DNA from 2 places in the Rahnella sp. PCH160 genome. Region 2 is predicted to be linked to the other one. Evidence: predicted binding sites of a transcription regulator. Region 2 holds the regulator's gene; the other holds the start of a gene.

Region 1 (3,421 bases), 1.3 Mb from region 2:
CCCCATCTGCTCGAGTGCAAACTCGTCAACAGGTTCAGCTTCAGCCGGTGGCGACGTCAGCAAATCCAGAGACGGCAACGGCGTGGTTGGCTTGACCAGCGGCTGCTCATTGCGCATCAGGAACGGATGGATCAGGCTTTCCATATCCGGCTGAGGCGACGGAGATGACTGACGTGGCGCTTCATATTCCTGCGCATGTTGCACAGGCTCTGAAGTAGCCTGACGCTGATAAGGCGCTTGCTGTGCAAAGGTAGTGGGCTGCGGTTCTTCCTCTGCCTGAGCGGACAACGTGAATAATGGTTCTGACGGTGTGTCATCGACCAGATCCGCCATTGGCGAGAAGCTGAACGCATCGTGCTGGCTCAGTTTCATCGCAGCCGCAGCAAAATCATCCGCAACGGTGTTTGCAGCATCCGGTGGCAGATTCTGGGAGTGATGGTGCTGAACCACGCCACTTTGCGGTTCGACGTCCTGCTCATAACGGGCATTTTCACGCGCAGCAAAAGCATTACGTAGTTCTGCTTCCTGCAATGCCGCTTCGTCGTCAGGTGCAACTTCAGTGACTGAATCACCGTAGCGTTCCTGCTGTTGAGCAGCAAAAGCTTCCTGTAACACCGCTTCCTGCCGGGCTTGCTCATCGGCCTGAGCCAGTGGATCGTTATGCCAGTCAGGTTGATCGACATTTTTTTGCGCGGCCGCCTGTGCATGTTCCTGCTGTTCGGCCATGCGCTGCGACGGCAATTTAATGCCGTAAGAAGCCAGTTCGCGGCGCGTAGGGATACGCACCGGATTTGGACGCGGCAGTTCCGGTCCAAAACCTTTTTTCATCTGAGGATTTTCATCACTCACGGCGCTGAACGCTGGCATAAATGTATTGCCGACAGACGTTGCCGCAGACTGCCCTGCCTGCGCCAGGCCGGTAGCCAGCGCTGCGGTGGCCGCGACGCTGGCAATCTGGGCGGCATCAGGTGCTGCTGAGCTGAAATCAAACGGAGAGCGCGAGTGCTCAACCGCAGTCTGCCAGTTGCCCATGCTCGGGCCATCGTCATCGCGGCGCTGAACCGGTGCCGGAGAAGGTGACTGCTGTACCGGTTGCGGGTGACGCGGCACCGGTGTTTCTTCCGGAATTTCGAAATTATATAACGGCGGAGCGGCAGACTGAGGCGCTTGTGGTGGCGGAGCGATGTCTGCCACTGGCGGTTCTGCGGCGTAAGGGTTCACCGTTTCTGCCGCTGCAACCGGTTCGGGTGCAACCACAGGCGTAACCTGAGGCGCTTGCCCTGCCGGGTCTGTCACGGAAGGCGCAGAGAAAAGAACGTCATCTTCATCGACCTCAGAAGCGGCAGCAGTAGCAGGCACAGCGGCCGCTGTAGCAGCAACGGCGGCGGGCACCACTTTCGCTGCCGGCTTTTCATCGTTTTCTTCCAGTAACGCATCGTCCTGCTCGTCGTAATCATAATCATCATCACGACGTGAACGGTTTGTCACAATATTGGTCACGCCAAGAATAGCGCCGCCGATTTTTTCGGCGATCGTCAGCCATGACCAGCCGGTGAACAGCGTCAGCCCGGCAGCCCAGACGCAAAGCAGAACCAGCGTCGCCCCGACGTTATTGAAGTACGGTGTCATCGCCGTGCTTAGCAAACTGCCGATCACACCGCCCGAAGCGAAGTAGTAGAGGTCATCCACGTTGACGGATGCCAGACCACAAGACGTGACGATCAGCGCCAGCGTACCAATGAGACGCAGCGACAGAGCAAAATAATCGACGAAATCCTGATTATCGCGCTGACGGAAAGCCGCCCAGCAAAGACACAGGATAATAGGGGGGATCGCGTAACCAAATACGCCAAAGATGAAGAACAGCGTGTCGGCCATCCAGGCACCCACACCACCGCCCCAGTTATGAATAGGCCCATGCCACGCGGTCTGCGACCAGCTTGGATCAGAGGGGTTAAAACTCACCAGTGCTGCCATCAAGTAAGCAGCAAAAATCGCGACCACAACCAGCAAAGCCTCCAGAATGCGGCGGCCATTGCTCAGTTTTTTCAAGGTAACGTCTTTATCTTCTGTATATTCCTGGCTCAAGAAAGGCTCTCCAGGTTCCTGTGAACTGAGAAAAAGCAACAGCGCCGAGAGTTGACCCCGGCGCCATAGCTGTATAGATACACAGGAGTGTAGCTAAAAATGCAAGGTTTTGCACCTGAACAATTACCGGGTCTTAATGACCAGGCGATTTGTCTGCTTCACTTCTTCCATTACCACATAGGTACGGGTGTCGTTAACACCCGGCAGACGAAGCAAAGTCTCACCTAACAACTTACGGTAAGCCGACATATCAGGTACGCGGGTTTTCAACAGGTAGTCGAAATCCCCAGAAACCAGATGACACTCCTGAATATCTTCGAGTTTTTGCACTGCCGCATTGAACTGTTCAAACACATCTGGCGCGCCACGGTTGAGAGTGATCTCAACAAATACCAGCAACGAAGCATCCAGATAATGCGGGTTGAGCAGTGCGGTATAACCATTAATGAAGCCCTGACGTTCCAGACGACGAACGCGCTCCAGACATGGCGTTGGAGATAATCCCACACGTTTGGAAAGCTCGACGTTTGAAATCCGGCCATCCTTTTGCAGTTCGTTGAGGATGTTACGGTCAATACGGTCGAGATCTTTTCCCGGACGTTTTTTGTTGTCTACCATTATTATTGTCTCTCTGCTGTCCTTCCCTGTACCTGCCATACCCCAGCCAACTTCAATGTCTAAGGGTTGTCCCAAGCGAAGACCCGATTGTTAAGGTTTACGCATCCAAAAGCTGTGTTGATCCCCTGTCAAAAGGAACACGGCCATACAAGCGGATACTCAAAAGAAATAACCTTGCGAAATTAATAGGTTGTAAACAGCCAACCTGATTCACTAAACCCTGCTGTAACCAAAAGCCAAAAAGCAAGACCAGAACGGATCCGGTAGCAGCCAATCGCATAATTTCAAGTCACAGACAGGCAGTTAATTTCTTCTTACCCTGATGTTTTCGCAAATGCACAGCGGATTGTCAAAGTAAAAGAAGCAAAATCAGAAGAACGTGCCAGATTGAAAAGCCAGCGCCCCCTTTTTAGCTGTGTTTTATCTTTGAACAATAACAATTCAGTTCACACCTTATTTCTGTCAAATCCACATAAACTGCCGTGATTTGTATCCAAAAGGCCGCGTACTGGTAAACAACACACCAACGCGTTAATACTTTTACGCTGGTTTTTTACCCTACCCATCAAACAGTTACCGACGGCAAAATCCTTTCTACGCGGGTTGAGCAGTAAAAACTATCAGACAAATCGTTAACAACATCTGAGTTTACTTTTTTTAACGCGCTATTTTCCCTACAATCGGTTTATCGCTAGTCGCCATCGCGGAGATGAAT
Region 2 (3,421 bases):
ATCGGCGCAACGGAAAAACGCTGAGCGGAAAAAGGCTGGGTTAAGGACATGGCGTTATGGGGCATTGCGTGTTGAGTTTCTGACATCGGCCTGACATTCGCTGAGGGGTTCGTGGCGCTCCCACCGGCACGATGGCCAGAGAGAAGGTAATCGCTGATTATACCACAGAACAAAGATTCGGCATCTTGCGCGGTTTAACGGGCTAACTCTCCCGCGCGCCCTCACAACTGAACGGCGCATAATTCGTCGATCTGGCTGAAGCATGATAAAATTAAGAATGGCTGCATGATGTGGCCTATTCATCCCAATCTGCGCTCAGAGAATGTTGCTATGACCCTGAATAATCCGGAAAAATTACTTTCACAAGCTGAAGAACTTTGCCAGCAGCGCAATGTTCGTCTTACGCCACAGCGGCTGGAAGTTTTGCGACTGATGGCGCAACAACCCGGTGCCATCAGCGCCTATGATTTGCTGGATCTGCTGCGCGTCAGCGAGCCGCAAGCCAAGCCGCCAACGGTTTACCGGGCGCTGGATTTCCTGCTGGAACAAGGGTTTATTCATCGGGTTGAATCGGCTAACAGCTATGTTCTCTGCCATCATTTCGAAGAGCCGAGCCATACGTCCGCGCTGTTTATCTGCGACCGCTGCGGGCTGGTCACGGAGAAAACCACTGACGGCATCGAAGAACGTCTGGCGAAACTGGCGATAGAATCAGGGTTTGAGCTGCGTCATTCAGTTGTTGAAGCGCATGGCTTGTGTGCGGAATGCAAAGTCGTTGAAACCTGCGACAGCCACGACCATTGCGAACATGACCACAGCATCGTGGTAAAAAAACGCTGAGAAAACAGATTTATATTAGCTGGAGTTTCGTAAGAAATTGAAGCGGACGGGTTTACAGCAGCAGAACTGAAAGGTTGGGTACATCCTTGTACCCGTATCCTGAATGCGTTCCGGGTAGGAGCAATAATTCTCAGGATACGTCACTGATACGCGAGGGGGAGTCGCGTGTTACCAGTGATGTTTGTTTTTCGATTCCCATTCCTTGAGCTCTTTCTCGGCCTGATCCTTCTGATAGCCATAACGCTCCTGAATCTTACCCACCAGTTGATCACGTTTACCTTCAAGCACTGTCAGGTCGTCGTCAGTCAGCTTGCCCCACTGTTCTTTCACTTTGCCTTTCAACTGCTTCCAGTTACCGTCGGCTTGGTCCTTATTCATAAAATATCTCCTGTTACCTTGGGTTGTGGAACTGCGCATTCGGTGTGCAGCCCGTACTTAACACTTCAAAGCTTAGTAGAGAATGCCAATTAATCTTCCTAAAGCAGGGATAAAAGCCACTATTAGGATTAATCCAAAGCAGGAAATAACGTGAAGACAGAATCTATCTTACTGAATAAGGCCGGTAATTTAGTGAGCAGACAGTGCAGAAGGCAAAGGGTTTTCTCGGGAAAATTTCAGGAAAGGGCATAAAACGACACCGCCCCGAACGGGGCGATGCTGGAACTTACAGGTGCGTCAGAGGCGGCTAACGCACCTGTAACGTAAAGATTGAACGCAGATTAGATCCAGTTGCCGTTACGAATAACGCCCACTGCCAGACCTTCAATGCTGAAATTCTGTTCGCGCAAATCAACCACAATCGGTTGAAATTCGCTGTTCTCAGGCAACAACTGAACGATACTGCCCTGTTTCTTCAGGCGTTTAACCGTGACTTCATCATCAATACGCGCAACGACAACCTGACCATTTCGGACATCCTGCGTTTTGTGTACTGCCAGCAGATCGCCATCCAGAATACCGATATCACGCATCGACATCCCGCTGACGCGCAGCAGGAAATCCGCACTCGGTTTAAACATGGCCGGATCGACCTGGTAATGGCCTTCGATGTGCTGCTGAGCCAGCAGCGGTTCACCGGCGGCAACGCGGCCAATCAGCGGTAAACCTTCTTCTTCTTCCATCAGCAAACGAATACCGCGCGACGCACCGGAAACGATCTCGATAACGCCTTTACGCGCCAGCGCTTTCAGGTGTTCTTCCGCCGCATTCGGGGAACGGAACCCGAGACGGGATGCAATCTCTGCGCGGGTCGGTGGCATACCGGTGGTGGAGATATGATCGCGAATAAGGTCGTAGACCTCTTGTTGTCTGGTCGTTAAAGCTTTCATTCCGCCCCCTGGTTGTTTATACAGTCTAGCTGTGAGTATATACAGCTAAACGGCCAATGAAAACCTAAGATTGAATAAAAACAGGGCATAACGGCAATTCCTGGAATGCAGATTCCAAATCAGAACCATCGCGGCCAAAAGATGCTGACCCAGACAAAAATCGCCAATATGATGGTCAGAAGTACGGCAGCGGAGCCAATATCTTTGGCGCGCCCTGACAGCACGTGAAACTCCGGCCCGATACGGTCAATCGCCGATTCTATGGCACTGTTAAGCAGTTCGGTCACACACACCAGCACAACGGAGCCGATCAGCAGGATGCGTTCTATACTGCTCACATCCAGCCAGAAAGATAATAAAATGAGCGGGATAGCAACACTGGCTTCCTGCCGAAAAGCGGCTTCATTTTGCCATGCGGCCTTCAGGCCTTTCCAGGAATAACCTGCGGCTTTATAGATGCGGGTAAATCCGGTGACTTGGTTCGCCATTCTGTTACTGCTCCTTGAGATATTGTCCTGCGGGTTTTGCGCATTTTAGCGGTTTAATGGTATCTCATCACCACAGATCTCCTCTGATCTTTCTGGTATCCTTGCGGCGAAATGGCTAACAAGAGGCTTCACGTTTTTATGTCAGGTTGGCGTAGACTTTATTACACATTATTGAATTTACCGCTTTCATTGCTGGTAAAGAGCAAGGTCATACCTTCAGATCCGGTTACCGAGTTGCACTTAGACCCGACCCGGCCAATTCTGTACGTATTGCCTTATAACTCCAAAGCCGATTTGCTGACATTGCGCGCGCAATGTCTGGCCGAAAATCTGCCCGATCCCCTTATCCCGCTGGAAATCGACGGAACGCTGCTGCCGAGCCACGTGTTTATTGCCGAAGGCCCGCGTGTTTTCTCCTATTACACGCCAAAGCAGGAATCGGTAAAGCTGTTCCACGATTATCTGGATTTGCACCGCAATAACCCGGATCTGGACATTCAGATGCTGCCCGTGTCGGTGATGTTTGGCCGTGCGCCGGGTCGAGAAGGCCACGATACGCCGCATCTGCGCGTGCTGAACGGCATCCAGAAATTCTTCGCCGTATTGTGGCTGGGGCGCGACAGTTTCGTCCGTTTCTCCAATACCGTTTCGCTGCGTTATATGGCAACCGAGCACGGGACAGACAAAACCATCGCACAAAAACTGGCGCGTGTTGCACGTATGCACTTCTCCCGTCAGCGTCTGGCGGCAGTGGGCCCACGTCTG

The links. Region 2 encodes LexA, which represses DNA repair genes until DNA is damaged. Its sites were predicted from a motif close to TNCTGTATGTACATACAGNA; they were not measured.
Region 1: the regulator LexA is predicted to act here: its motif matches at 2,156-2,175, upstream of ACM5QY_RS12120 (DNA translocase FtsK 4TM domain-containing protein).

What each region holds. Positions count from the first base shown of each region.
Region 1 covers NZ_JBLOGT010000001.1:2,619,116-2,622,536, reverse strand. The annotation lists gene ACM5QY_RS12120 (DNA translocase FtsK 4TM domain-containing protein) at 1-2,088, opposite strand, end outside; gene lrp (leucine-responsive transcriptional regulator Lrp) at 2,212-2,706, opposite strand.
Region 2 covers NZ_JBLOGT010000001.1:1,343,797-1,347,217, reverse strand. The annotation lists gene dusA (tRNA dihydrouridine(20/20a) synthase DusA) at 1-50, opposite strand, end outside; gene zur (zinc uptake transcriptional repressor Zur) at 331-840, shown strand; gene ACM5QY_RS06185 (CsbD family protein) at 1,009-1,218, opposite strand; gene lexA (transcriptional repressor LexA) at 1,560-2,168, opposite strand; gene ACM5QY_RS06175 (diacylglycerol kinase) at 2,288-2,656, opposite strand; gene plsB (glycerol-3-phosphate 1-O-acyltransferase PlsB) at 2,795-3,421, shown strand, end outside.